4 regions of the Saccharococcus sp. Marseille-Q5394 genome follow, and region 2 is predicted to be linked to each of the others. Evidence: riboswitches for the same ligand, from Rfam matches in the RefSeq annotation. Region 2 holds a riboswitch; each other region holds the start of a gene.
What was found. Region 2 has a riboswitch for S-adenosylmethionine ahead of OC538_RS16785 (methionine ABC transporter ATP-binding protein). Riboswitches for the same ligand answer to the same signal wherever they lie in the genome.
Positions count from the first base shown of each region.

Region 1: another riboswitch for S-adenosylmethionine. It lies ahead of OC538_RS15020 (methionine biosynthesis PLP-dependent protein); the one in region 2 lies ahead of OC538_RS16785 (methionine ABC transporter ATP-binding protein).
Region 3: another riboswitch for S-adenosylmethionine. It lies ahead of OC538_RS12255 (bifunctional homocysteine S-methyltransferase/methylenetetrahydrofolate reductase); the one in region 2 lies ahead of OC538_RS16785 (methionine ABC transporter ATP-binding protein).
Region 4: another riboswitch for S-adenosylmethionine. It lies ahead of metA (homoserine O-succinyltransferase); the one in region 2 lies ahead of OC538_RS16785 (methionine ABC transporter ATP-binding protein).

Region 1 covers NZ_CAMPPQ010000002.1:871,467-879,058, reverse strand. Annotated here, with positions in the region: gene nadE (ammonia-dependent NAD(+) synthetase) at 4-828, opposite strand; gene OC538_RS15040 (nicotinate phosphoribosyltransferase) at 842-2,311, opposite strand; gene OC538_RS15035 (MATE family efflux transporter) at 2,402-3,739, opposite strand; gene OC538_RS15030 (DMT family transporter) at 3,753-4,067, opposite strand; gene OC538_RS15025 (DMT family transporter) at 4,071-4,409, opposite strand; SAM riboswitch class I at 4,547-4,653, shown strand; gene OC538_RS15020 (methionine biosynthesis PLP-dependent protein) at 4,732-5,856, shown strand; gene OC538_RS15015 (NADPH-dependent FMN reductase) at 5,895-6,464, opposite strand; gene OC538_RS15010 (hypothetical protein) at 6,647-6,802, opposite strand; gene OC538_RS15005 (hypothetical protein) at 6,839-6,961, opposite strand; gene OC538_RS15000 (phytoene/squalene synthase family protein) at 7,502-7,592, shown strand, end outside.
Region 2 covers NZ_CAMPPQ010000002.1:1,228,204-1,235,795, forward strand. Annotated here, with positions in the region: gene OC538_RS16755 (acetyl-CoA C-acetyltransferase) at 1-47, shown strand, start outside; gene OC538_RS16760 (acyl-CoA dehydrogenase family protein) at 436-2,223, shown strand; gene OC538_RS16765 (arsenate reductase family protein) at 2,296-2,655, shown strand; gene gcvH (glycine cleavage system protein GcvH) at 2,737-3,120, shown strand; gene OC538_RS16775 (toprim domain-containing protein) at 3,178-3,519, shown strand; gene OC538_RS16780 (thioredoxin family protein) at 3,532-3,840, shown strand; SAM riboswitch class I at 3,897-4,001, shown strand; gene OC538_RS16785 (methionine ABC transporter ATP-binding protein) at 4,098-5,111, shown strand; gene OC538_RS16790 (methionine ABC transporter permease) at 5,104-5,772, shown strand; gene OC538_RS16795 (MetQ/NlpA family ABC transporter substrate-binding protein) at 5,828-6,682, shown strand; gene OC538_RS16800 (dicarboxylate/amino acid:cation symporter) at 6,847-7,592, shown strand, end outside.
Region 3 covers NZ_CAMPPQ010000002.1:366,285-373,876, forward strand. Annotated here, with positions in the region: gene metH (methionine synthase) at 1-951, opposite strand, end outside; gene OC538_RS12255 (bifunctional homocysteine S-methyltransferase/methylenetetrahydrofolate reductase) at 944-2,791, opposite strand; SAM riboswitch class I at 3,068-3,174, opposite strand; gene OC538_RS12260 (histidine kinase) at 3,289-3,474, shown strand; gene OC538_RS12265 (biotin transporter BioY) at 3,720-4,316, shown strand; gene OC538_RS12270 (hypothetical protein) at 4,460-6,136, shown strand; gene OC538_RS12275 (CtsR family transcriptional regulator) at 6,536-7,006, shown strand; gene OC538_RS12280 (UvrB/UvrC motif-containing protein) at 7,034-7,592, shown strand, end outside; gene OC538_RS12285 (protein arginine kinase) at 7,587-7,592, shown strand, end outside.
Region 4 covers NZ_CAMPPQ010000001.1:1,161,927-1,169,518, forward strand. Annotated here, with positions in the region: gene OC538_RS05810 (tetratricopeptide repeat protein) at 1-521, opposite strand, end outside; gene OC538_RS05815 (hypothetical protein) at 570-1,175, opposite strand; gene OC538_RS05820 (DMT family transporter) at 1,463-1,777, opposite strand; gene OC538_RS05825 (DMT family transporter) at 1,777-2,118, opposite strand; gene OC538_RS05830 (TetR family transcriptional regulator) at 2,209-2,778, opposite strand; gene OC538_RS05835 (YetF domain-containing protein) at 2,920-3,633, opposite strand; gene metA (homoserine O-succinyltransferase) at 3,734-4,642, opposite strand; SAM riboswitch class I at 4,843-4,949, opposite strand; gene OC538_RS05845 (YitT family protein) at 5,003-5,860, opposite strand; gene OC538_RS05850 (AbrB/MazE/SpoVT family DNA-binding domain-containing protein) at 6,058-6,336, shown strand; gene OC538_RS05855 (glycerophosphodiester phosphodiesterase) at 6,426-7,148, shown strand; gene OC538_RS05860 (thioredoxin family protein) at 7,265-7,582, opposite strand.

The DNA.
Region 1 (7,592 bases), 360 kb from region 2:
TGTTCATTTCCAAAAATCGTCGAATATCGTAACCGGCATGTGACGCTTATGCGCCGATCTTGTATAATGCTTTTTAATCGTTTCAAGCGCTTTGTCTGAAACTTGCTTCCCTTCTAGGAAGTCATCGATCTCCTCGTATGTGACGCCGAGAGCAACTTCGTCAGGCAATGCCGGCTTGTCATCTTCAAGATCTGCAGTTGGCACTTTTTCGTATAAATGCGCAGGGGAGCCGAGCGCCTTCATCAATTGGCGGCCCTGTCTTTTATTCAACCGGTAGATCGGCATAAGATCCGCTGCGCCATCACCGAATTTCGTGTAGAATCCGGTCACAGCTTCTGCAGCGTGGTCGGTCCCGAGAACGACACAGCTATGCGCCGCTGCAACGGAGTATTGGACTTTCATCCGCTCCCGGGCTTTTTCATTCCCTTTTGTATAATCGGAAATATTGATGCCCGCCTTTGCCAATGCCTGCTCGCTTGCATCGACCGCGCCTTTGATATCTACCGTATAGAGCAAGGAAGGCTTGATGAAGTCAAGGGCGTCCTGCGCATCGTCTTCATCGAACTGCTTCCCATACGGAAGCCTGACGGCAATGAACTTATACCGGTCCGTACCGTTCTCTTCGTTCAGCTCATCGACAGCCATTTGTGCAAGCCTTCCGACGAGCGATGAATCCTGCCCGCCCGATATGCCAAGGACGAAACCATTTACGAATGTATTTTTCACTGCATATTCCTTCATGAAATTAATCGATTTGCGGATCTCCTCTTGCGGGTCAATTGACGGCATGCTTTTCAGCTCCGCAATGACCTGTTCTTGAAAAGTCATTTTCCGCACCTCCTCATCTCATTGAAAACTCATCCACTCGATCCTGCACTTCACGGATATTGCGCATTTTATTGTCCCAACATTTCTGGCTCAAGTCGACCGGGTACTCCTCTGGATTCAAGGAACGTTTATATTCATCCCATAATAAATCTAAATTATCGTGGGCGAACTGGCGCATTTCATTCAATGTAGGATTTTTGTAAATCACATTTCCACCTTCGATCACTTGCGTATGCAAGTTCACAGCATCGAAGTTCGTTACGAATTTGGATATGAATGTGTGAACCGGGTGGAACATTTTTATCCTTTTTTCCACTGTCGGGTCTTCGTCGTACATCGTGATGTAATCGCCTTCCGCCTTGCCGTTTTCCCTGTCGATGATCCGATAGAGCTTCTTTTGGCCAGGCGTCGTCACTTTCTCGACATTGGACGAAATTTTAATCGTATCTTCCATTTCACCGTTTTCATTCTCAATGGCAACGATTTTATATACCGCGCCGAGAGCCGGTTGATCGTAAGCGGTGATCAGCTTCGTGCCGATCCCCCATACATCGACCTTCGCCCCTTGCGCTTTCAAGTTCAAGATCGTGTACTCGTCCAAATCGTTCGAGACGACGATTTTCGCGTCGTGGAATCCTGCTGCATCTAGCATTTTCCGGGCTTCCTTCGACAGGAATGCAATATCGCCGCTGTCGAGGCGGATACCGATGAAATTGATTTTATCGCCGAGCTCCTTCGCGACCTGAATGGCCGTCGGGATGCCGATTTTCAGCGTATTGTACGTATCAACGAGGAATACACAGTCCTTATGCCGTCTCGCGTACGAGTGGAACGCTTCGTATTCGCTTTGATAGGCCTGGACCAATGAATGGGCATGCGTTCCCGCAACCGGGATGCCGAAGCGTTTGCCGGCACGGACGTTGCTTGTTGCTTCCACTCCTCCGATGACAGCGGCACGCGCTCCCCAGATTGCAGCATCCATTTCGTGAGCCCGTCTGCTTCCGAACTCCATGACGACTTCATCTTTGACGACTTGCTTAATACGGCTCGCCTTTGTTGCGATGAGCGTTTGGAAGTTGACGATATTGAGCAGTGCCGTCTCGATGAGCTGGGCTTCCGCCAACGTCGATTCCACTCGCAGGATCGGTTCGTTTGCAAATACAAGTTCCCCTTCCTTCATCGAATAAACATCCCCCGTAAAACGGATGTCTTTCAAATAAGATAGGAAATCCTCTCTATAGCCGAGCTCTTCCCGTAAATAGGTCAGGTCGCTCTCACTGAATTGAAAATCCTTTAAGTAATCAAGGATCCGCTCAAGTCCCGCAAAAATCGCATAGCCATTACCGAACGGAAGGTTTCTGAAGTACAGCTCAAATACCGCTTTCCGTTCATGAATGCCATCCGCCCAATACGATTCCATCATGTTGATTTGATAAAGATCTGTATGTAGCGCCAAACTGTCGTCAGCATATTTCGAAGTCATGTCAAATCTCCTTCTTCCGCATCTTCTGATAGTTTCAGTATACACTATTTACCCTTGTTTTCATTATAAATAACATGCGCCTAAATTGCCTCATTCTCCAAAAATATCGGCTTGTTTCCACTTTCCGAACCGGTAATACAGGAATGCGATGATGCTGCTAATGACGAAACTGACACCGATTCCGAGGGCAATCCCCTTATCTCCCATGAAGCCAGACAGGAAGTACGTAACGGGGTAACGTAATATCCAAAACGAAATGATATTGAGCACAAGCACTTGGAACATTGCCCCCGATGCCCGGACAGCGCCATTGAGTACGAAATTGATGCCTAAAAAAGGATAGAAAAATGCTATCATCTTCAAATAGTCCGCACCAAAACGGACAGCTTCCGCTTCGGAAATGAAAAGTCGGATACCGGCCCCCGCAAAAGCGTAGACAATTCCGGCGATGGCAAACATAATGCCAAGATTATATAGAAAGCCGATGAACGTAATCCTGTGGACACGGTTCCACTTCCCCGCACCGATGTTTTGTCCTGCCATACTATTCACTGCCGTTCCGATCGCTTGCGCCGGCAGCATGATCAGACTATCAAGCCGCTGCGCAGCCCCGTACCCCGCAACTACCGCAGGGCCGAAAGAAGCGACGACACTCATGATCGCCATGACGCCTGCCGAAATGACGCTCATTTGCAAACCCGCCGGAATGCCCAATTTCAGTATATCAAGCACTTCACGCTTAGCCGGCAGATGCGGCTTTGAAAACGGCACGAGCTTTTTGCGAACGGAATAAATTGCGCCAGTCGCAAATGCAACCCCTTGGGATACGATTGTCGCAACCGCAGCTCCTTGGACGCCCCATCCGAAGACGGCAATGAAAATCGGATCAAGTACCGTGTTTAGCAGGACGGCCGTCAAAACGAAATAGATTGGCGTCTTTGAGTCGCCGACAGACCGGAACACGGTGTTGATGAAGTTATATCCGAACAGAAACAGAATCCCGAAAAAATTGACACGCAAATAGGACGTTGCCATTTCAATCATCGAGTCGGGCGTTCCAAGCAATGCCAAAATCGGCTTCGCTAAAAAGAAGCCCGCAAAACTTAACACAACAGACATGATCGTCAATAAAACGACGAATGCGTTCAAATAATTACGCAAGCCTGCCTCGCTCCCCCTCCCCTTCTGCTGGGAGAGGATTGTCAGCGCCGCATTATTCAGGCCGATGACAAAAGAGAGGACGGTAAACACGACAGTACCCGAAATCGCAACTGCGCCAAGCGCGTCGGCACCGATAAGGTTTCCGACCCATAAGCTGTCGATAAATTGGTAGGACACTTGCAAAAGGTTCGTGAGAATGATCGGTGCTGAATAAAAAATAAGCTGCTTTGCAAGCGGGCCTTCCGTAAAATCATATTGTTTCGCCATGGCGCTCCCCCCTTCATCCAAATACCTTCAGTCCGACCGCCCCTCCGATGATCAAGCAAAGGAATAGCATCCGTTTCCACCCGGCTGCTTCCTTGAAAAACAGGATGCCCATAAGGACGGCACCCGCCGCACCGAGTCCCGTCCAAATCGCATACGCAGTCCCCATCGGAATGTCGCGCATTGCGAGGGACAGAAATATAAAACCGACCGAAAACGTCCCGACGATGAGCAGCAGGCGGGGCCATGATCTTTTCTGCAAATAAAGATTAATGGCCATGACGCCGAAAATCTCCCCTAAACTTGCGATGACTAAATATATCCACGCCATATCTCAATCGCCCCCTTCCGTTGCTTCACCGGATGCAGCCGTCGTCATTTTTATCCCGATAACTCCCACGATGATAATCGCGATGAAGATCACTTTAGCGATGGAAAACTCCGCATTGAAAAACAGGAAATCGATTAGAACGATCGCCGCCGCTCCGGAACCGGTGAAGACTGCATACACCGTCCCGGATGGCAACGTCTCGCATGCCTTTATAATTGCGTAGAAGCTAATGACGATTGCAACGATAGTCCCTGCCCACTCGAGTACCGAATCGGAATACCGAAGTCCGATCACCCAAAAGATCTCGACGATCGCCGCCAATAAAACATAAAGCCAAGCCAATGGAAATCCTCCTCATCATTCAACATGCACCCATTATAGCAAAAGGTCACGGACATTCATTTCCGAAACTTCTTGCAATCCGTCTGGATGCATGATAACTTTAGATAAATGTTTTTTCTAACAATTACATATTTTGATTCTTATCACGAGAGACGGAGGGATTGGCCCGATGAAGTCTCAGCAACCAGCCCGATTTTGGTATGGTGCTAATTCCAAAAGGCGAACTGCGCCTTGAAGATAAGAAGATTGATTTCAACGATGTTGGAGGCCCTCTTCTTAATTGGAGAGGCCTCTTTTTTACTAGGCAAAGGAGATGGGCAACTTGACAAAGCAGAGCATTAACACAAAATTGGTGCAAATAGGAAACCAGAGCGATCCGAGAACCGGGGCGGTCAATCCTCCCCTACATTTTTCAACAGCGTACAAGCATGATGGATTGGGTCTATCAACCGGTTACGATTATACACGGACAAAAAATCCGACACGGACGATCCTCGAGGAAGGCATCGCCAATTTGGAAAACGGCGACCGCGGCTACGCGTGCAGCTCGGGCATGGCAGCGATTCAGCTCTTCCTTTCGCTGTTCAAATCGGGAGATGAATTGATTGCTCCTGACGACCTATACGGTGGCACATTCCGATTGTTTGACCATTACGCAGATCTGTATAACGTCCGGACGTCGTATTCTTCTTTTGATAACGTCGAGGAAACGGAAAAGCTGATCACCGAAAACACGAAGGCGATCTTCATCGAAACACCGACGAACCCGCTGATGCTGGAAATCAATATCGAACAGTATGTAGAGATTGCGAGAAAGCACAACTTGCTTGTCATCGTCGATAATACATTTTTGACTCCGTACTACCAACGCCCGATTGAGCTCGGGGCAGATATCGTCATCCATAGCGCGACGAAATATATCGGCGGTCATAATGATGTGCTTGCCGGGCTAGTCGTCGCCAAGGGAGAAGAGCTGTGCAACCGTCTAGGCGAAAATCATAATGCGATCGGCGCGACGCTTTCCCCGTTCGACTCCTGGCTCGTCATCCGCGGATTGAAGACGTTGCATGTGCGCATGAAACAGCATGATGCCAATGCGAAGGAACTCGTCTCTTATTTAAAAAACGAACCGCTTGTCGATGACGTCCTCTATGCAGGAAAAGGCGGCATGATTTCATTCAGGGTACGGGAAAGCGAATGGGTCGATCCGCTATTGCAAAACTTGAAGCTCATCACATTTGCCGAAAGTCTCGGAGGAGTGGAAAGTTTGATCACGTATCCGACGACGCAGACCCATGCAGAAATCCCTGAGGAAGAACGGGAAAGGCGCGGTGTCGATAAACGGTTATTGCGTTTCTCGGTCGGACTCGAGGAAGCCGAAGACTTGATCGCCGATCTTAAGCAAGCCATCAATGCAGCGGCAGAAACGACGGCTGTCAGTCAATAATAAAAAAGGCCGTCTCGGTGAACGAGACGGTCCTTTTATTATTTAGAGATTTCAGCTAACTCTTTTCTTTGCGAATAAAAATCGATGAAGTTGTTAACGACTTTATCCAAGAAATCAATCGTCGCTTGGTCTGTCAATTGACCCGTTTCGTCCATTTTCTCATGGACGGAACCGATATATACTTCATTGTTTGGCAAGAGCGCAGGAGAAAGCATCGGGTTCGTCAAAATCTCACGTAAATGCAGTTGAGCACGGACACTTCCCATCACACCCATTGAAGCACCGATCATGAAAGCAGGCTTGTCTTTAATTGCGAAATTGCTTCTCGACAGCCAGTCGACAGCGTTTTTCATTACTCCTGGAATGGAGAAGTTGTATTCAGGCACTGCAAATAGGACCGCATCGGAATCCCGAACGTTATCCAGGAAATCTGTAACGTTTTCTGACGGATTGCCTTCTATATCAACAGAAAACATTTCGACATCATTAATGAATACAGGTGTAATAGTAAGTTTATCTGCATATTTCTTCCTCAAATATTCAACCACTTTCAAGTTGTATGAAGACGAGCTTGTGCTGCCGATAATCGCTTTTACTGATATAGTCATGTTGTTGGACTCCTTCTCTTTTTATCTTAGCATTGCCTCTCTATAGGAAGGTATGCGTTCCCCTATAAAACTGGGGCATCATTTATTGACCTGGTAATTATCTCACATTCAAGATACTTTTCGTATAAATCTGCTCATAAGAAAAGAACGTTCCCCTATTTGCTTAGGGAACGCTCCATCTTTTAATTGAAGAAGCAGAAGAAAATCGTCCAGAATGGAACGTTTTTCCGCTCTTTCTTTTTGCGTTTGAGCGCTTTTTGCTCCATGCGGAACTGTTCGACTTCCTGCCGCATATCTTCCATATGTCGTTGAACTACTTCTCTATCAATTGTATACATATATATTCTCCTCTTGGAGAGGGACCTTAAACGAGATTACAGTCGACGTTCACCTATCGTGCCGCCGTTATCATCTAACCATTTTGGAGATTCCCACTCCATCAATTTTGTTTTATTTATTCGTTCATGCTCTTCATGTCTCGCGTTTTGAATAATCATTTTGCTTTTCCTCCTTTATTTTTTAGTTGAATCAATTCACTTGCGGGGAACATCGCTACCCACTATCCAGAGACACCATCATCAATACTTTCCGTTGCAGCCCTACATTAATCATCGGAAACACTCCTTTTCATCTAGTTTTTGTTTATATGCCACACGCACAGCGTGAAAACACCGAATATTCTTTCATATGAAGACACAAAAAAGCACACGCCTTTTGCATAAGCGTGTGCTCATATAAAAGAACGGCATACCATGCCATTCCTCGGTCTACAATTAGAAAGAGAGATTAGTCAGGCACGGATCAAGTATGAAGTTGTTTATGATTACGATTGCTTTTTTCATTTTCCGTACCTCCTCTATTACTAGAATAACTTACTTTCTGAGGATACCATTTCCAATTATTCATTGTCAATAGGTAATTTGAAAAACTTTCTCTATTTTTATTTATTCTACAACGATAGGGTTGGCAACTGCTTCATGGAATAGTGTATGATATTCAATAAGAACTGCTTCAAGAAATGAAGGAGGACCCCTATTATGAACGAAGCGAAACTGCAAAAAGAAGCGATGCACGTACTGAAGCTGACGAGCAGAACCTTCTATATTCCGATTAAATTATTGAATCCCA
Region 2 (7,592 bases):
GCATCGGCGGCGGAATGGGCGCAGCCGGAGTATTTGAACTGCTATAAGAAGTGCTTTATGAGCTTTTAGAAGCGTTTATGCGTGTCTGCGCAGATTTATGAGGCTTACCGGCGTCTTATGCGTCTTTGAAACCATTTATGCGTGATTCCGGTGAATTATGCGTAATTGGGACCGTTTATGCGTATTTGTAGTGAATTTATGCGTTTTAAAATAGACACTTAGGATTGCAGCGAAAGGCGGCGACTCCTGGGGGATTAGCACGAGCTGAAGACCCTGGACTGAGCGAACGCCGTTACGAAGAACGGCGTTTGCGAGCAAAAGCGCAGCGTTGCGAGCACTTGCGCGAGGGAAGCGGCTGAAGCCGTGCCCCCCGGAAAGCGTCCGCCTGTAGCGGAAATCCGTATTTAAATTACTATTTAAGAGGAGGAATATATAATGACTGAAACAACAACAAAGGATTTCATCCGCGGAGGAGCATTCCTCATCGAGGACATCGACGCATCACGCGTATTCACACCAGAAGACTTCTCAGACGAACAAAAAATGATCGCGAAAACAACAGAGGACTATGTGAAAAACGAAGTCCTTCCAGTCGTGGAAAACTTAGAAAAACATGAATTCGAACACTCTGTAAAACTATTGAAATCCGCAGGAGACCTCGGTCTTCTCGGTGCAGACGTACCTGAAGAATACGACGGCCTCGGCCTCGATAAAATCTCATCAGCGTTGATCGCTGAAAAAATGTCCGTAGCGGGTGGCTTCTCCATCACTCACGGAGCGCACGTCGGAATCGGTACATTGCCAATCGTCCTTTTCGGTAATGAAGAACAGAAGAAAAAGTATTTGCCGAACTCCGTATCCGGCGATAAAATTTCCGCGTACGCATTGACTGAGCCAGGCTCCGGATCAGACGCACTTGGTGCAAAAACAACTGCAAAATTGAACGAAGCCGGCACTCACTACGTCTTGAACGGTGAAAAGCAATGGATCACAAACGCAGGATTCGCAGACGTATTCGTCGTTTATGCAAAAGTCGATGGCGATAAATTCTCGGCATTCATCGTTGAAAGAGAATTCCCAGGCGTTTCTGTCGGGGCAGAAGAGAAGAAGATGGGCATCAAGTCATCTTCAACTCGTACATTGATTTTGGAAGATGCACAAGTTCCTGTTGAAAACCTGTTAGGGGAAATCGGAAGAGGCCATGTCATCGCATTTAACATTTTGAACATCGGCCGTTATAAATTAGGTGTCGGCACTATCGGCGGTTCCAAACGCGCTCTTGAATTGGCAATCACGTATGCAAACCAGCGCCAACAATTCAAGACGCCAATCTCTTCATTCAATCTAACGAAGGAAAAGCTTGCAACGATGGCTTCTAAGCTATATGCGACGGAGAGCTTGATCTACCGTACAGTCGGATACTTTGAAGAGCGCAACAGCCAAATGACGGCGGAGCAGCAAAAAGATGGAAAGGCGGTAGCGGCATCAATTGCAGAATACGCGATTGAATGCTCCATCAATAAAGTTGTCGGCTCCGAAGTTCTTGACTATATCGCTGATGAAGCGGTCCAATTGCACGGCGGGTACGGATTCATGCAGGAATACGAAGTGGAGCGCATTTACCGCGACTCACGCATCAACCGCATTTTCGAAGGAACAAATGAAATCAACCGTCTGATCGTTCCTGGTACGTTCTTGAAGAAAGCAATGAAAGGCGAATTGCCATTGCTTCAACAGGCACAAAGCTTGCAGGAAGAGCTTCTTATGATGATGCCTGAAGAAATCGGGGACGAAGCATTGGCTCAAGAAAAAGTGCTCGTGAAAAATGCGAAGAAAATCGGCTTGCTAGCAGCTGGAATGGCCGCTCAACGTTTCGGCACGAAACTCGAAGCGGAGCAGGAAGTCCTAGTAAACATCGCTGATATTGCAAACAACGTCTTCGCTATGGAATCCGCATTGCTCCGTACGGAAAAAGCGGTTGCTAAAAATGGTGAAGAGAAAGAGAAGCAAAAGATCTTGTACACGGAAATCTTCTGTCAGGAAGCGTTCGAAGCAATTGAAAAGGACGCAAAGGAGACACTTCTTGCTTCCGTTGAGGGCGATAACCAACGGATGATGCTTTCCGCATTACGCAAATTGACGCGTTCGAATCCATACAACATCATCGCGAAAAAACGCGAAGCATCCGTTAAATTGATTGACGCAGAAAAATACATCGTTTGATTACACACACCGCCCTGGATTTATCCCGGGCGGCTTCTCTGTTATACTTAGGTAAAATGGAGGTGTTGCGAATTGTCTTTAACATACTACGGGTATCCGAAATGCGGAACTTGCAGGAAAGCGAAAAAGTGGTTGGAAAACGCGGAGTTGGAATTCAAAGAGGTCAACATCGTTGAAAATCCACCGACTAAAGAGGAACTTCAACAAATGATCGGAAACTCCAACCTGGACATTAAGAAGTTCTTCAATGTGAGCGGAATGAAATACCGTGAGTTGAATTTGAAGGACAAGCTGCCTGGAATGACGGCTGATGAAAAGGTCGAACTGTTATCTACGGACGGCATGCTTATCAAAAGACCGATTGTTACGGATGGCTCAAATGTGACTGTCGGCTTCAAGGAAGAAACGTATGAGGAAGTTTGGGGAGCGTAATATACTTTCTTGTCTTTAGCTTCCGAATATGTCAAAATTGAATGGAAATCAATAAATGCATACTTAATGGAGGGGTACGGGATGAACACACCTAAAGAATTTCGTTATTCAGAAGAGCACGAATGGGTAAAGGATGAGAGCGGAAAGTATCGAATCGGTATTACACATTTTGCGCAATCCGAACTTGGCGATATCGTTTTCGTTGAATTGCCGCAAGTTGGAGATGAAGTGAAAGCAGATGAGCCATTCGGAAGTGTTGAATCAGTGAAAACTGTATCTGAATTATATGCTCCGATCAGCGGTAAAGTCGTCGAAGTGAACGAAGAATTGGAAGACAGCCCTGAATTGGTGAATGAATCTCCATTTGAAGGTGCTTGGATGATCGTTGTGGAAGCATCAGACGAAGCTGAGCTAGATGCACTCATGTCAGCTGAAGACTATGACAAAATGACTGTAGGCGAGTAAGTAAATGAAGTGGCGCTTGGACCAAACTCCGGCGCTTTTTTCAATGGAGGGGTGCAGGTGGATACTCATAAAGTCCTCATCGTCGAAGGCGGTTCGGACCGGAAAAGATTACAAAAGGTGCTGGCTGAGCCGGTTGAGATCATTTGTACGAATGGGACAGTGAGTCCGTATCGGATCGATGAGATGCTTATGCCTTATGAGGATTGTGACCTGTTCGTTTTTCTGGATGCCGATGAATCCGGAGAGAAGATCCGGACTTTATTCAAAAGGGATTATCCTGAAGCGATCCACCTTTATACAGAGCGGGTTTACCGCCAAGTTGAAACGACTCCATACAGAGTGCTTGCAGCCATACTCCTCTCCGAAAACTTTGATGTGCATCCCGAATTTTTACTATGAAGGTGATGAAGAGTGGCCACTATTGAGAATTGGACACGTGCGCAATGGGAAGACAGCAAAAATGTTTATCCCGAATCAATATTTTATTTATACACACCAATGTGCGGAACCTGTGCGGTTGCTTCAAAAATGATTGAAGTCATTGCTGCCATGAAACCGGATCTGCCCATTGGGAAGGCTGACTTGAATTATGTGGAGGATCTCGCTGTTGATTATGAAATTGAAAGCGTCCCTTGTTTATTAATTCAGAAGGATGGGGAGATTGTCCATAAAATTTACGCTTTCCAGTCGATTCCGCATCTTCTTGAGAAAATAGATTGACATACCTCAGAAGTTCATGATATAAGTATATCTATTAACTTTAACTGAATATGTCGCTCTTATAAAGAGAGGTGGAGGGAAGTGCCCTATGAAGCCCGGCAACCGTCACGAATGTGAAATGGTGCCAAATCACGCAAAGCATTTGCTTTGAGAGATGAGAGATCGGATTGACGTTTTTTTGAATATAACGTTTCAGCCTTTCTGCTTGTCTGCAGAAAGGCTTTTATTATGGAAAAGATCGTGTAGAGGTGATAGTGATGATTCAATTGATAGACGTCAAAAAAAGTTTTGGCCGGCTGAACGATGAAATCCTGGCGGTGGATAATGTTTCCCTTACGATCGAAGAGGGTGAAATCTTCGGTATCATCGGTTATAGCGGTGCCGGAAAAAGTACGTTGATCCGCCTTTTGAATGGGCTTGAAACTCCGACGACGGGAACAATAAAAATTGGAAACCGTGAAATATCGGCATTCACAGGCAAAGAACTGCGTGAAGCAAGGCAAAAAATCAGTATGATTTTTCAACATTTCAATTTACTTTGGTCCCGTACGGTCAAGCAGAACATAGCATTTCCTCTTGAAATCGCGGGAGTGAAAAAAGCGGAGCGAGAACGGAAGGTGGCCGAACTAATCGAACTCGTCGGACTAAGCGGAAGGGAGAATGCCTATCCATCCGAGCTTTCCGGTGGTCAAAAGCAACGTGTCGGTATTGCACGGGCGTTGGCGAATGATCCTGAAGTACTTCTCTGCGATGAGGCGACTTCCGCGCTTGACCCGGAAACGACAGATGCCATCCTTGATCTGTTGACAAGCATTAATGAACGGCTCGGATTGACGATTGTTCTAATAACACATGAAATGCATGTCATCCGGAAGATCTGTCATCGTGTAGCGGTTATGGAATCCGGAAAAGTCGTGGAAATCGGTCCTGTGCTGGACGTGTTCCAGTCACCGCAAGCTCCGATTACAAAGCGGTTCGTTTCCCAAGTGACGGAACCCGAGGGAACCGAACAGGCACTTGCCCATTTGCCTGGGGGCACACTCATAAAACTAATCTTTGTCGGGGAACGGACGGAGCAGCCTGTATTGGCGAGTTTGATCCGACAATTTGAGATCGACGTGAATATTGTCCAAGGGAATATATCCCACACGAAAGGCGGCGCTTACGGCTCGCTCATTTTACAGCTTGTCGGTATAGAGAAAGATATTGACGGGGCGATTGCCTATCTACATGAACAAGGTGTACAGACAGAGGTGATTGGCAATGATTGAGAATTTATTACCACACGTCAATTGGGATAAAATGTGGGAAGCGACTATTGAAACGTTATATATGACAGGGCTCTCCACTCTGTATACCTTCGTATTCGGGCTGGTTCTTGGCGTACTTTTATTCTTATCAAGCCCCGGCCAGCTATGGAGAAATAGATTGGTATACGGCGTCACTGGAGCATTCGTTAATATATTCCGCTCCATTCCTTTCATCATTTTAATTATCCTGATTATCCCGTTCACGACGTTGCTCGTTGGAACGATCCGTGGTCCGGAAGCGGCCATCCCGGCCCTTGTCATTGGAGCAGCACCGTTTTATGCGAGAATGGTCATGATCGGCCTTCGTGAAATAGATAGAGGTGTTATTGAAGCTGCAAGATCGATGGGTGCTAAAACAAGTACGATCATCTTCAAAGTATTGCTGCCCGAATCGATGCCTGCTCTTATTTCGGGGCTTACAGTAACTTCGATCGCACTTGTCGGATATACGGCAATGGCCGGAGTCATCGGTGCTGGGGGGCTCGGAAACCTTGCATACTATGAAGGATTCCAACGAAGCCGGACTGACGTGATGATTGTCGCAACTATTATTATTTTGATTGTCGTATTTGCAATCCAGATCATCGGCGACTTTGCGGTGAAGAAATTGGACAAGCGATAATTTGCAGGAGTGTCCTGTTAATTATAAATATCATCTAAGAATGGGGAGAGAAATCATGAAGAAGGTATTATCTGCACTACTATTGACGGTTCTCGTGCTTGCTTTGGCAGCTTGCGGGACAAAAGATAAAGAAGATGGGGCTAGCGGAAGCAAGAATGCTGATGGCGGCAATAAAGAATCGACGAAAATCGTAGTCGGCGCTTCCAATACACCGCATGCCGTCATTTTGGAAAAAGTGAAGCCGTTATTGAAGGAAAAAGGAATCGACTTGGAAATCGAAACATACCAGGAATATATATTGCCTAACAAAGACTTGGAATCAGGTGTATTGGATGCGAACTACTTCCAAACCATTCCTTACTTGGAAAGTCAAATTGCTGATTTCGGCTACGACTTTGTCAATGCGGGAGGAATCCATATCGAACCGATGGGTGTTTATTCGAAGGAATATAAATCATTAGATGAATTGCCGGACGGTGCAACAGTCCTTATGAGCAATTCGGTTTCGGATCATGGCCGTGTGCTTGAAATGCTTGAGGAAAATGGCTTGATCACACTTGCTGAGGGTGTTGATAAAGTGAAAGCGGAACTTACAGATATTGTGGACAATCCGAAAAACCTGAAGTTTGAACCGGATTACGAAGCAGCATTGCTTCCAACTCTATACAATAATAATGAAGGCGACGCAGTTTTGATCAACTCTAACTATGCAATCGATGCGGGCTTGAACCCGCTTGAAGATTCAATTGCAATTGAAAAAACGGATTCTCCTTACGTAAACGTCATTACGGTCCGTTCTGGAGATGAAGACAACGAAGCGATCAAAGCGCTTGTAGAAGTATTGACTTCTGAAGAAATTCAGGAATTTATCTTGAAAGAATGGGGCGGTTCTGTCGTTCCTGTTAACTAATTGAGTAAAGCCGTCTGTTTCCGTTTCATCGGAGACAGGCGTTTTTTTGTTTTTTGTCCTCCATAAAGTAGTAAAACCCATAAAGGTGTTCCCATTTATTCTTCACTATGGTAAAGTGGGTTTGTTGTTTTTTTAAACATTTGTACTTTTGAGGAGGACATTTTATGAAGAGGAAGATAGGCCTTATATGGCGAATCATTATCGCCATAGGGCTTGCGGTGGGCATTGGTTTGTTGCTCCCAGAAATACATGAAGGTTTTGCGCATTGGTTCACTAGGTTATTTGCGACGTTCAATATGATTTTCGGCGGTTTTCTAAACTTTGTTGTACCGTTTATTATCATTGCATTTATTGCACCTGGAATAGCAAAGCTTGGTAGCGGATCTGGTAAATTGTTAGGATTGGCTACTGTGCTCGCATATGCTTCTACGATTGCAGCAGGGATTATGGCATTTTTGGCTGCAACGACAATCTTGCCTAAATTCATTGGCGGCATTGGCTCTCAATCTGTTGAAAACGCTGGGAAATCCCCGGCCATAACATTCTTCGAACTTGAAATGACACCCGTAATGGGCGTCATGTCTGCATTGCTGCTCGCTTTCATTTTCGGTATCGGAATGGCATCCATCAACAGCAAAACGATGCTGTCATTCTTTGAAGAATTGAATACCCTTATTGAAAAAGTTATTTCATTCGTCATCATTCCGTTATTACCATTCCATATCTTTGGTATTTTCCTTAACATGACGTACAGCGGACAAGTGGCGAAAGTGTTGTCGGTCTTCTCACTCGTATTCGTCATGGTCATCGCACTACATATCATCATGTTGATGATTCAATATACAATCGCCGGAACACTTTCGAAGAAAAATCCGTTCTTCCTCATGAAAACAATGGCGCCTGCCTATAT
Region 3 (7,592 bases), 860 kb from region 2:
CCCGTTTTCAGGCTTCTGGCGCGGGGCGAGACCGTCAACCGCTTCCCGTAGCGCTCGGATATGGTCAGGCGTCGTTCCGCAACAGCCACCGACCATATTCAGCCAACCTTTTTCCGCAAATCCTTTCAGCTTCAATGATAAGGATTCAGGTGATTCATGGTAATGACCTTCCTCGTCCGGCAAGCCCGCGTTCGGATAGCAAGTAACAAAGCTTGTCGCCAAATCGGAAAGAGAGCGCAGATGATCGGTCATGAATTCCGGCCCTGTCGCACAGTTCAATCCGACTGAGAGCGGCTTGATATGCTCGATTGAAATATAGAAAGCTTCGATGCTTTGACCGGCCAACGTCGTTCCCATCGGCTCGATCGTTCCCGAAATCATTACAGGTAGCTCGATGCCCGTTTCGTCAAACGCTCGCTTGATCCCAATCGTTCCCGCTTTCACATTGAGCATGTCTTGGCTCGTCTCCATTAATAAAAGATCTGCGCCGCCTTCGATTAATGCTTTTGCTTGGACGTAGAAATCGTCGGAAAGCTTATCGAAAGTAATGCCCCCTGTGACGGAAAGCGTCTTTGTTGTCGGACCGATTGCACCGGCGATGAAACGCGGCCACTCTGGTGTCGAGAAGTCGGCTGCACACTTTTTCGCGATTTCCACAGCCTTTTTATTAATTTCAGAAGCCTTATGGCCGAGGCTGAATTCGTCCAGTACGAGGGGGGTGCCCCCGAACGTGTTCGTGCAGATGATATCCGCTCCCGCCTCCAAGTAGGAACGGTGGATCCGGTCCAAAATATCCGGCCGTAAAATGTTCAGATATTCGTTGCACCCGTCATATTCCTCTCCGCCGAAATCGTCTTCTGAGAGGTCCTCCGCTTGCAGCATTGTGCCCATCGCTCCGTCTATGATGAGGATTCTGTTTTTCAGTTGTTGTTCGATTGGGTGTTTAGGCATGGACAAACTTCCTCTCCTTTTCCGCGTCTAACTCTTTAATATGGGTGATCAGTTCCAATGACATGTCATACCGCAGGAACGGTGTAATGATGTAGATGCCATTGAAAAGCTCCGCTGCCGTGTCGATCAGTTCCTTCGCGATTTCGATGCCTTCCGCGGTCGCTTTCTCGCGGTCTTCGCCGCAGGCAGCCATCCGTTCCAGCACCTCTTCGGATAGCTTGATGCCCGGCACTTCGTGATGTAGGAATTCAGCATTCCGTATACCCGTAAGCGGCATGATGCCGATGAAGATCGGCGTATCCAAATGCTTTGTAGCCTCATGTATATCAACGATCTTCTCTTTCGTATAAACCGGCTGTGTAATGAAATAATCCGCCCCGCATTCGATTTTCTTCTCGAGCCGCTTCACAGCACGGTCGAGGACGCGGACGTTTGGATTGAAAGCCGCTGCGACCGAGAACTTCGCTTTTTTACGTAGCGGCTTTCCTGTGAAGGAAATCCCTTCGTTCAGCTGTTTGATGAGCTGCAGCAATTCCATGCTGGAGACATCATAGACGCTAGTCGCTCCAGGGAAATCGCCAACCTTTGTCGGGTCGCCTGTGACGGCAAGGATATCATGGATTCCTAGGGCGTCGAGCCCCATCAAATGGGATTGCAGACCGATCAAGTTATGGTCGCGGCACGTCAAGTGGACGAGCGGCCGAACGTGATGCTCATGTTTCAACATCGATCCCATCGCCATATTGCTGATGCGAGGGGAGGCGAGGGAATTGTCCGCCAATGTGACGGCATCCACGCCGGCTGCATACAATTCGTTCGCGCCTATGAAATATTGTTCTGTCTCCAAATGGCGGGGTGTATCAAGTTCCACAATGACAGTCCGTTCCGTTTTCGCTTTGATGTGAAGCGGCACGTGTTCTGCGGGCTCAGCTTCACGGATAATGATCGGCTTCTGCGGAGTGACGGTCTTTTCCGTCACGGGCTGCAGTCCTGCCAAGTGCTTTTTTGCAGCGGCGATATGCTTCGGTGTCGTTCCGCAGCACCCGCCAATCAGACGGACGCCTTCATTCCGAAGGAGCGCGGCTGCGCGGCCGAAATAATCAGCCTCGGACGCGTAAACGATTCGACCATCCTCAACATCTAGCAAACTTGCATTTGGTGCGGCGGACAAAAATGCTCGATCCGGTATCGTCACTTTTTCAAATGCCTGGATTGTATGGAAAGGACCTAGTCGGCAATTGACACCGACGATATCCGCTCCCAGCGTTTCCAGCTGATGAAGCGCGTCATTCAGATGCATCCCGTTTTGCAATACGCCCGGCTCATCCATTGCGACTTGCGCAATAAGTGGTAGATCCGTCAGTTTCCGCAGCTCGGTGACGACTGTCGATAACTCTTCAAAGTCATAATATGTTTCCAGCAATAGTCCGTCGGGATCGCCTGAAAGCAAGGCGTCTGCCTGCTCACGGACCATCGTCAGTACTTCGGCAAGCGATGCATCGCTTTTCCGTATGCCGCGAAGTCCTCCGATCGTCCCAAGCACATATTGATTGCCGGGTTCCGCAGCGCGCTTCGCAATTCGAATCGCCGCCTCGTTGAGTTCCTTCACCCGGTTCTCCATTCCATAACGGGCAAGCTTCAAGGAATTGGCGCCATATGTATTTGTCTGGATGATATCCGCTCCTGCGTCGATATATTCGCGATGGATTTTCTCAATGATTTCAGGCTTCTCGACGTTCAATTCCTCATAACTGAAGTCGATGCCGTATGAATAGAGCAACGTCCCCATCGCACCGTCCGCCACCAGTACGTTATCTTTCAACCGATCAAGCAATCTCATAAGAAATCATCCTTTCTTCATTCGAAGTCCCGAACCTGCGTCATCAAGCCTGTAAAAACGCATAAATCGCAAAACGGACGCATAAATCCACACAGACACGCATAAACGCGAGCAGACGCGCATAAATCCAAAAATCTACGCATAAACGTCTTCAAAAACGCATAAATCCAGAAACTCACGCATAACCTCATCTTACCAAGACGAAAAATTTAGACTGCAATGAAAAATAAAAAAGCCTTCGTTAAAAAAGAAGGCTTTCAAGCGAATGCTCGCTCCTTCTCATCTGCCAAGCCGAAACAGGCCTGCTGGAATTAGCACCTGACCGTAACCGGCTGGTTGCTGAAGCTTCGACGGGCCAGTCCCTCAGCTTCTCTTGATAAGAATTAAATATGCAGTTGTTTGAATAATTTAAAACATCATATCGTTAAATGTTTGATACATCAATAGTCAAATTATGATAGAATCGGCATATGAACTTAAAATAGAAGGTGAATACGTTGAGGATTTTCAAATTTTCCATTCCGATCGCACTTCTTGTTGCCGGGATTTCCTGGTGGATGCTCCATAAAAACTTTCAGGAAGTTCCAGGGACTTCCAGAGTTTGGATAACAGTAGGCGCAGCTATATTAAGTGGAATCATTGCCCATTTTTTATTTCCGAAAAGTGAAGACGAAGAACGATAAGTCATTATGGACTGCCACCAAAAGTAGAAATCCTACTTTTAGTGGCAGTTTTTTTAATTAAGGAAACCCCGCGTCCAAAGCAAGCCGCTTTGCTTCCAAAGAAGCCACTCCTGCGTCCAAAGCGGACCACCTCGCGTCCAAAGCAAGCCGTCTAGTTTCGTTGGTTAACTCAAAATAAATATAGGTTGACACAAATTGAGTTAACTTTTATTCTATTTACGATAACTAAAATTATGAGGTGGATTATGACAACAGCTACAGTGAAAACAAAAAGCGGGATGAGTGCGCTCAGTCTCGTCTATTGCGGGATGTTTGCGGCATTGATGATGATCGGGGCGAATATTACATTTTTTGTGCCGTTCCTCGTTGTTGGTGGGGTTCCGATAACGCTGCAAACCTTCTTCGCCGTCTTGGCGGGTCTCCTTCTCGGAAGCCGGCTCGGTGCAATTTCCATGACGGTTTACATGGCGCTCGGCTTGGTAGGCGCGCCGGTTTTCGCAAAATTCCATGGGGGCTTCGGAGCAATTCTTCTTCCGACATTCGGCTTCATCGTCTCATTCATCCTTGTCGCGTACGTAGTAGGGAAAATTGTCGAAAAGAACGGTAGTTTGCGCAGTTATGTCATCGCGGCTCTTGTAGGACTCGTCGTAAATTATGTCATCGGCACGAACTGGATGTACTTTGCATACAAGCTATGGGCCGCTGCGCCGGACGCATTTACGTATAAGGTGGCATGGCTTTGGATGGTGCCTCCACTGCCGAAAGACATTCTGCTCTCGGTTCTCGCGGGGATTTTCGGTCACCGGATGTATAAGGTTCTAAGAATCAGGCGTGCACTTTAATATGTACAAAACTGGCTATCTGCAATGTGGAGCTTCCACAGATGCAGATAGTTTTTTTATGGAATCCACCAATAAAACGAATCGTATGCCATTCTCATCCGTATAGTAGAGGGGGATTAATTTCAAAAGAAGAGAGTGTTCATATGATAAATTTATTGCTGTTTTCATTGGTCGTTGGCATCGTTGCCGCAATGATCATCATGCCGTTGACATCCACTACTACAGAAGGGCAACCCGCCTTTAATCGGATCGGAGCGCTTTCTGCAACAGTCGCAGCCGTGGCGGTGCTCACGTTCGGCCTTTATTACGTCACGAATCTCGACCGGAACTGGACGTCGGTGTGGGCGCTGGCTCTCATCGCTACTCTAGCGGGCGCCGTGCTTTCAACCGGGAGGGAAAGAAGTGCCAAGGTAATCCTGTTTTTAGCGGCATTGGCGGGAAGTGCGTTCATCCTAAGTGCGCCACTTTTCAATGCGAATGAAAAATACAAAGCAGTCGAAATGGATCAGCAAGTGGAAATCAAGGCGTTCGACGAAACGAAGACGCCAGCAAGCGTTCCACCAAAATTCGCCCGGAATAAAATGAAGAAGGCGTTCGGTCAAGTGCCGAATACGAGCTATTATGAGCTAGGCAACTTACAAATCCAAAAAGTCGATGGGAAATTCGTTTACATCGCGCCTGTCGAATTCTCGGGCTTCTTCAAATGGATAAACGGAAAGACTACTCCAGGATATTTCACGATGAGCGCGACCGATTCGGCGGACAATCCAAAGTTCGTCAAGACGGAAATGTCGTATACACCATCATCGTTCTTCCACAAACAAGTAGAACGCCATATGCGGATGGCGATGCCGGATCTCATCTTTTACGGGGATGTACAACTTGAAATCGATGATGAAGGAAAGCCGCATTATATCCGATCCTATGGGCATTTTATTACAGCAAGAAATGGATTTGATGTCCAAGGGATCGTCATGGTCGACCCTGCTTCCGGGGAAGTGAGCCGATACCCGCTTTCGCAAGTCCCTGAATTCATCGATGGAGCGGTTTCACCTGAGGCAGTCAGTCTCCAAAACAGTTATTTCGGAAAATACGTCCACGGATTCTGGAATTCGATTGTCGGGAAGAAAGATGTGAAGCTTCCTTCGGACGAAGGGACGGAATCGAATGTTAGCCCGGTGTTTGACGAAAACGGGCATATGTATTACTTCACCGATTTCACAAGCCCGAAAGAAGGAGTCGACTCGATGTTAGGCTATGCATTGACGGATGGTCGCACCGGCGAGGCGACGTATTATACCGGCAATCTGGAAGAGTCGTATATGGATTCCCAAGGTGCTCTTCAAATTATCGAAAAGAAATTCATCGAAAAGAAATGGGCCGGGGAAATGCCGGTGCTCTATAACTTTTACGGGGAAGCGAGCTGGCTGACGCCTGTTCTGGATTCAAACGGCTTCCTACAAAACTATTTCATCGTGTCGGCGGCAAACCCGGAAATTTCCGTTTTCGCCAATTCGCCGAACGAAGCATTAAGACTTTATAAAACAGCACTACAACGTGGCGGTAGCACAGTCGACGGCAGTTCGAATGCCGAGGAAGGAAAAGCGTCTGTCAACGTTGTCCGTGTCTACAAGGAACGCGCCGGCGACTTTACAATCGTGTCAATCCTTGCCGACGACGGCCGGAACTATATCGTCTCCACCGAAGCTGTTCCGCTCGCCATTTACATCCAGGAAGGTGACCATCTAACAATCACCTATTTTGAAACGGGCGAACTATTCCTGCCGGTCAAGGAAATGAAAAACAGTACAATAGAATAAAATAAAGGCGGCTTCCGGAATTTCGGAGGCTGCCTTTTATGCGTCTTTACGAGCGTTTATGAGTAATTTTACCGATTTATGCGTCTTTTATAGCAATTATGCGCTTCTGCAACGCTTTATGGACTTTCCCAACGATTTATGAGCATTGCGAACATTTTATGCTTTTTTGGAAGCTCATAATTGTCCTTACTTTACTTCATTCCAATAATATCGATACATTCTCTGCCAAGTCGTATCGATTATTGTTAAATATCCCATCCTGTATAAATAAGAGTTTGTACAAATGGATAGACTCCGTTAACTTGCATATCAATTGCACGCAGAATGTATTTTCATGTACAATTAAGTCAAAGATAGTCAAAGTCAATGACTTATCACCGGAAGAAAAGAGGTGACATCATGCGAAACATTTCCGACATTATTGAAGGATATTTAAAGGCCATTATCGAAAAAGAAGATAGCGGGACGATTGAAATCAAACGGAGTGAAGTGGCAGAAAAATTTCAGTGCGTGCCTTCGCAAATAAATTATGTCATCAACACACGATTTACCGTGGAGCGCGGCTATGCCGTCGAATCGAAGCGGGGCGGCGGAGGCTATATCCGGATTTACCGAGTCCAAACGAATTCGCATAAGGAATTGATTGAACATATTTTAGAAGGAATCCAACAAGGCGCGACATACACGATGGCCGAAGGGATCATTTACAGGCTGTTGAATGAAGAAGTTGTTTCGGAGAGGGAGGCAAGGATCATCCTAGCAGCAGTGGACAGGACGACTCTACATTACCCACTGCCTGAACGTGACATGATCCGGGGACGGATTTTGCAGGCGATGCTCCAAACGCTTATCTACAGACAGCTTGATTAGAAATCAACGAATACGAGGTGGCAGACAATGCTATGCGACAATTGCAAAGAACGGCCGGCTTCCGTGATTTTTACCCAGGAGGGAATGGGCGGGTCGGCGGAACGCCATCTATGCGAGAAATGTGCGTTTCAAACACAAGTGTTTCATTTTGATCCAAGTCAGGAACCGTTGTCGATTCAGCAATTCCTTTCACACTGGTTCAGCGGGAGTGAATCGATCCAGCCTTTTCAGCAGTCAAGGGACAGCATGCCGGACGGACCGATTTGCCCCGACTGCAAACTGACGTTCAGAAAATTCCTCGACATCGGAAAGTTCGGCTGTCCGACGTGCTATGACACGTTCAGGGGACAACTGCCGCGCGTTTTCAGCAAGCTCCATAATGGGCACACGACCCATGTAGGAAAAATCCCGGATTCCTTCAACGAACGATTCGCCTTGAAGAAAAAGGTCGAGGAAATCCGTTCGAAAATGCAGGAAGCGATTGAGATGGAACGATTTGAGGATGCCGCCGCATTGAGGGACGAAGCGAATGCGCTAAAAGAGCGTTTGGCGGAGTGCGGCAATGGAGGTGATGGCAGCGATGTCA
Region 4 (7,592 bases), on a different contig from region 2:
CCAAGCCCTCGCAGAGAACATCCAAGTGCAATCTGATCGTTCGATTGTTCAGCATATTGAAGGGATTGATACATCAGTTTTTCAGCCTCGAACAAATTATTTTTCTTTAATAAAATATAACCTTGCTCGTAATAATTAGCCGCAAAGCCTAAATGCCAATTTGGATTACTGCTACTCAATAATGTTAATTCCTCATTAAATAATTCTTGTGCTTTATCGTAGTTCTCTGCCATCCGCTCCACCATGCCCAACTGATGGATCGCGATGAGTTCATCTTGATAATTTAAACTCGACTTAGCTATTCCTCTAAGCTCATCATAAATTGACCGCGCTTCATCAAATTTCTTCAGTTCACTTTTTACATAACCCAACCAATGCAATGCGGCTTCGTATTTGGTTGACCTTATATCCATTAAACTGAGGCAGTCCTGATATATTCCTTCTGCTTCAATAAGTTGATTGTTCTCAAAGAGTTCAAATGCCCCGCTTAATTTATCATCAATAGATTCTGTACAACTCATGAATCCCCCTTCTTCTAACGCACAATTTGGCCTAAATAGGTTTATAAGTTATGCGTTAAGAGTGACATAACTCATCAAAATAATGAAAAATGCCACTATTTCTAGGTTGACTATAACTACATTCGGCTTAACTTTGGAGAGCAGTTTCACTCGTTTCACTAAACTGGCGTCTAACGTGATAAGCAAATAATAAAAGATGAACAGACCAAATAAGAACATGATAATCGCCGTAGTATACTCGTCACTTTGCCAGAAGGAAATTGCTAAAAATAACGCCCATATACTTTTAAAAATACCAAGTAAACTTTCAAAGGGCTTCGTAAATGTTGCCATCATATATTCCGTATGTTTTTCTGTAATTGAATAATCCTCGTTGCATTTACTTATAAAGGCTATATGCCCCGTTTGAAGGACCATCGAAATGACTAGCATGATTAAATAGGCTAAGCCAAAGACGGTACCTACTAATAAAGCGTCTGATTCTATTAATTGATGGAGCGCGAGAGGTAAAGGAAGCCACATTGCGTACATTAATGCCATCAGTAGATGCAAGAAAGCATATTCATTACTTCTTGCCATTTTCTTGAATGTAAAGATGATGATCAAATATAGTAGTACCCCTATCCACCCCAGGATCATTGTCGAAATTAACATGACTATCTCCTTCTAAATACCAATTTATTAGCAAACTTGATTATCATTGCGCAGTAGCCGCCCGGCGTTTTATTTCATAGTTCAAAAAAACGCCCTCATTTCTTCCGGTAATTCCTCTATGCAAGAACTTTTAAATTCTTTGTTCCAGGGGACGTCAAATCATTAAATATTCTAACATCACTCTCTTCATTGTATAATACTGCCAAATAACTTGCTATCACTATAATTAAATTAAAATAAAAGCGGGGAAGCAACTTTCTTTCAAGTTGTTCCCCGCTTTCTACTATTCACGATAACGCCTTCAATCCAACAACGCCGATAACTATCAAAAGTAGGCTGGCGATACGTCCTATGCTTCTTGATTCACCGAAAAATAGCATATTGATCAATACTGCACCTGCAGTTCCTATGCCAATCCACACTGCGTATGCAGTGCTTACTTGCAAATAGTTGAACGACATATAGAGAAATGCGAACGCTGCTCCAAATCCTCCGCCGAACAAAATGGTATTGGTGAATGTCTTCTGTTCACTATATTTATTCAACCCGACAACGCCGACAAGCTCGCTTATTGCCGCTGCGAATACAAATAACCAGCCCATCACTTAACCAATCCTTTCTTTTCATCCACGCCATCAGCAATCTTCAGTCCAATGACGCCTACAACTAATATGGCAATGAAAAACAGTTTGCCTGCTCCGAGGGTTTCCCCGAATATAAACACATCCATCAATGCGGTCCCAACTGTTCCGATTGCTGCAAAGATGGCATATACGGTACCCGTCGGAAGGTTTTCACAGGCTTTCGCCAAGAAATGAAAATCGACGAAGATGAAAAACACGATTGGAATCCAATGCCACCATTCGGAGGCGACATTGAAACCGAAAATCCAGACCAACTCGAAAAAGCTTGTTAGCGCAACATAAATCCATGATTTGTTCATAATATTTTCTCCTAACTCGGCGGGTGACTGACTGTCATTCATTTTTATAATGACAAGTCGTCAAAGGCTTATTGCCAATAATAATAGGCATTAATACGCAAGGGCATGCTTTAAGAAATTTTTCACTTCATTCTTTTGTATGACCGCTTCATCTTCCTTGTCAGTGTCGTATAAATAAATTTGTTCCGCAGCTGATTCCACGAGACCAATCACAAGTCTTGCCGTCCTCTCAGGATTGACGGTGTTCCGGATTACACCTTCATCAATTGCTAGTTGAAGACCCTCACTCACCCATTTATAGAAAGGCGCGTATACGGTCTCCCAATTTTTCAAGTGCTCTGTCGATGCTAAACCTGAATAGATAAGTGCTTGAATTTCATGATACTCTTCATTTACTTCGAAAATCGCATCAACGAGCTGCTCCATCCGTTTTGGGAACGGTGCGTTATCCGATACTCTATCCGTCACAATCTCTAACGTTTTTGCGACCATCACTTCGGCTATTGCCGGCATGAGTGATAATTTAGATGGGAAATATAAATAGAAAGTTCCTTGAGCAATCCCTGCCACTTTCACGATATCGGATATCTTCGTCTTTTCGATGCCTTGCTTGCGGAAAACTTCTATCGCCGCTTTTATGATTCTTTCCTTCTTATCCAATTACCGTCCGCCTCCCCACTGAATGACTGTCATTCATTATACCATAAAAAATAAGCAAATCGGGGTTTTTGCTCGTTGCCGTTAATTGAATATGAGGGGCAAAACAAGCTTCCCCTCATATTGAGACTCCCCTTACACTATCTATTTCTTTTCAGTTCGCTGATCAATATGCAATGTGCCGTCAGTTAGTATTTCTGCATAATACACTTGCTCCACTTTACTGAACCCATTTTTCTTCAGCTGTTCATAAACCCATTCTTCAGTCAGCTTCAATTCAGTCAAGTTTTCTTTAATTAATTTCCCATCCGAAATGATTTCAGTCGGTATATATTTCGGCTCATTGCCAGGTGCTTTCACATCTTTGCGTGTTGCAGTCTCTTGGGCCGCCTTTTTCATGACGCTTAACTGGCCGTTCGTTTCGAGAATTGCATAGTTCACGTCTGCAACAGCGAAAATGCTCTGCTCACGGAGCATCATATTGAGATCGTTCAATGTGAGTCGGGCCTTTTTCATGCCTTGTTCACTTATTTTTCCTCTGTGTATAATAATAGTTGGTTGATCATCAAATAAAATTCGCGCTTTTTTTGACTTTACTGTTAAAAAGTTCACAAATACTGTTAATATAGCCCACCAAATCATCGCAATGGCACCATTCAGAAAAGGGGTTTCCGATTGCGCGGAGATCTCACCAGCGATAGAACCGATTGTAATCCCCGTAACATAATGAAAAAAAGTTAGTTGTGAAATCTGCTTTTTCCCCATGAATCTGGCTAGTAGCATGAGAATGATAAAAGTAAAAGTTGCTCTAAACATCATTTCCCAAAAGTCCAACTTTGAAATTACGTCTGAAATCATCTATTCACACCTCCGCTAACGCTAGTGTGTGATAGAACTATGACAATATACGGATGAAAAAACCTGCAAATTCAGTTCATGAATTCGCAGGCTATTATTTTCATTCCCACTCGTAAGGTGTTTCTTGGTAGACATAATAATTCAGCCAGTTTGAGAAAAGAAGATGAGTATGTGAGCGCCACGTGTTCGACGGCTCCTTTGTCGGGTCGTCGTCCGGAAAATAGTTAGCCGGGACGTCAATATCAATCCCTTTCTTCAAATCCCGTTCGTACTCTTCGCCGAGCGTGCATGCATCATACTCCAAGTGCCCGGTGATCATAATATGTTTGCCGTCTTTTGAAAGGATGATGAAGGCACCTGCATCTTCCGAAACCGCCAACAATTGAAGGCGAGGATCCTGGTCAATCTCATCAATTGAGACCGACGTATATCGGGAATGAGGTGCAGTGAACAGATCATTGAATCCGCGTGCCAATTCGACAGTCGAATCAGTCAATCGATGGTTGAAGACTCCGGATAGCTTTTTCGGCAACTCATATTTATCGATGCCGTAATGATGATAAAGTGCGGCTTGCGCGCCCCAGCAAATATGTAAAACGGAAGTTACATTTGTTTTGGACCAGTCCATGATCTGTTTCAGTTCTTCCCAATAGACGACGTCTTCGAATTGAAGATGCTCAATCGGCGCTCCTGTGATAATCAGTCCATCGTAGCGTCTATTCTTGACATGCTCGAATGTAGTGTAAAAGGATTCCAAATGATTTTTGCTTACATTTTTCGATTCGTACGTCGCAGTGTTCAAGAATGAAACATTGACCTGCAACGGCGTATTTCCGAGCAGCCGAAGCAATTGTAGCTCTGTCCTTTCTTTTTCAGGCATTAAATTCAGGATGAGGATATTTAATGGACGGATATCTTGGGTCGTTGCCCGCCCTTCATCCATGACGAAAATCTTTTCTTCTTTCAACAGTTCGCGTGCCGGTAATTGTTCCGGGATATTGATTGGCATTACGTTTCCCCCTTTTTAATATACAAAAGCGAAGGGCGCCCGCCCATAGGCGACAGGCATAAGGCGAAGATGCAGTGTGGCGCTTTTTGCCACAAAGCAGATTTGACTTATGACCCGAGCTTATGGCGCCCGAAGTCTAGACGACAAATAAAAACCCCCGTTCCAACAGATAGGAACGAGGAGTTGCATTTGTTTTATCGTTCTTATCTCTCAAGATTTACATCTTGTTGGAGGTAGCACCTTCCTGCTATTGCAGAGGTTGCTGAAGCTTCATCGGGCCAGTTCCCTCAGCTTCTCTTGATAAGAAATATTCAATTATGATTATTATATCATCTTTAATCGAATTGTATACCGGTTTCTTTAACGATGAACTTTCGCTTTCGAAAAACCGAGTCCTAGAATTTCCGATGCATTGAGAAAAATGACAAAGGACGAAGGCTCAGCGGTCTGAAGCAATTTCTTCAAATAAACGGCTTCGGACTGTTCCACAACGCATAGAATCATTGTTTTTTCGTCGTTTGAATAGCCACCCGTTGACTTCACTTTCGTCAATCCCCTATCGATTTCATTCTGGATAACCGACTGGATCTTCTCTTCGTGTTCAGTAATGATTAGGACAAGCTTCGTGGGCGACGTTTGCAATTGGACGAAATCAATCACTTTGCTTGTAACGTATATCGACATGAGTGCGTATAAAGCGAGTTCAAAATTGAAGACAAAAGCTGAAGTGACAACGACAACCCCATCAACTATCAGTTGGGAGAATCCGCTTGAAATGCCCGTGTATTTCTTTAGGAGTTGGGCAATTAAAGCCGTTCCGCCTGTCGAGCCATTCCCCCGGTAAACGATTCCTAACCCAATACCTAGCATAATGCCGCCATATATAGAACTTAGAAACGGATTGTCGACGGATAACTGAAGGTCTCCCGTCAAATAAATGACAAACGGGACAAAAAAAGTACCTACAATTGTCTTTGCACTGAATTCCTTCCCTGCCAGCAATAGCCCCAGTATGATGAGCGGGATATTGATCATCCATTGCACATATGCAGGATTATATTCGAATAGTTCATATAGGATTGTACTGACCCCTGAAATGCCGCCCGCCGCGATACGCGCCGGCAAGAAAAATATATTGAATGCAAGTCCGACTAGAGTCGCTCCTGCAATGATTTGAATATAGTCAAAAACGATGGGTCTTTTCTGGATGAATGACATGATTGGTTCCCCTTTCTTAGACGACCTTCCTATTCTATCAAAATAAATCACATACTTAAACGTTTTAAAGCGGTTATAAGAGGAATAGAGAGAATAGGAGAGAAAAAGAGAGTATACTAATTTTTTTGTATTTTTATAATTAACTGGTATAATAGTAGGACAAGTAACAATAATACAAAGTTTCAAGGAGGATCATAATGCGTAGCTTAGGTATTGTCAGAAAGGTTGACCATCTCGGCAGGATTGTAATCCCTAAGGAATTAAGAAATACGTTGAAACTTGATAAAGGTGCACCAATGGAAATTTTCGTGGATGACGATATGATCATCCTCCGTAAGTATGTTGTGGATTCGGCTTGTATCGTAACCGGGAATATCACCTCAGAAAACAAGAGGCTATCCAATGGCATGTATATTAGTCCAGAGGGAGCGGAAATCCTGAAAAAGGAAATTGAAGAACGAAAGACTTGGGAATAATCATTTCCCGGGTAAATGGGCAACGGTCAAAAACCGTGCCCTTTTGACGTGAACAAAATGTAATACCAAACGGAATCGGAGGAAGCTAAATGAAGATATTCGCACATAGAGGAGCTTCAGGGAACTTTCCGGAAAACACAATCGCCGCCTTCATGGAGGCTGCTCGTCTCCCCGTTTTTGGTGTTGAATTCGATGTACATATGTCAGCAGATGGAGAGCTTGTCGTGATCCATGATGAATCGATCGACCGCACTTCGGATGGAACAGGATATGTGAAAGATATGTCCTTAGCGGAATTAAAGAAACATGATTTCGGCAACTGGTTTTCACCCGAATTCCTAGGAGAAACAATACCTACACTCGCTGACGTCCTCGAGGTTTTCGATTCGACTGACCACAAATTGAACATTGAATTGAAATCGGATATTTTCCCATACGAAGGAATGGTCGAAAAAGTTCTTGATTTGATTGCGGAGAGACAAATGGAATCGCGCATCATCATTTCATCATTCGATCACAGTGCCATCAGTACCGTAAAGCGGTTTAATCCTCAAATTGAAACCGCCGCCTTATTCATGGAAGTGCTAGTCCACCCAATGGATTATCTCAACAAAATCCCAACTGATGCACTCCATATCCTATTCCCCGCAGCACTTCGTCCGACCATCGCTGAAGTGATAAACAGCGGCATGCCGGTCAGAACATTTACAGTCAATGACAAGACATACGCACAGACCTTGAAACAAGCCGGAGTACAAGCCATCTTCACTGACTACCCGGAGAAATTGTATTCCTTTTTATCTTCCAATTAAAAAAGAACATGGAGATAGATGCCGCTTGAAAAAAGCTCCGCACAGAGCAGAGATCCGTTTCCATAATAAAAAAAAGATATCGCCAATCCTTACTAGGATGGCGATATCTCTTCTCATTATGCGCTCAAACTGTTAATAAACTCCTCAATCTCTTCCTTCGTCTTCCGGTCCTTACTTACAAAACGCCCAACCTCTTCCCCACTATGGAACGCAATAAAGCTCGGAATCCCAAAGACATCCAATTGTTGGCAAATCTCAATAAAATCATCACGGTCTACGTAAATGAATTGATACTCCGGATAATCCGCCTCAATAGCCGGTAGGAATGGTTCAATCACCCGACAATCCGGGCACCAATCCGCTGAAAACATGAACATAGTCCGCTCCTCATTTTTCAACTGCTCAAACTGCTCAACCGATTGTAATTTTTCCATTCGTCCTCTC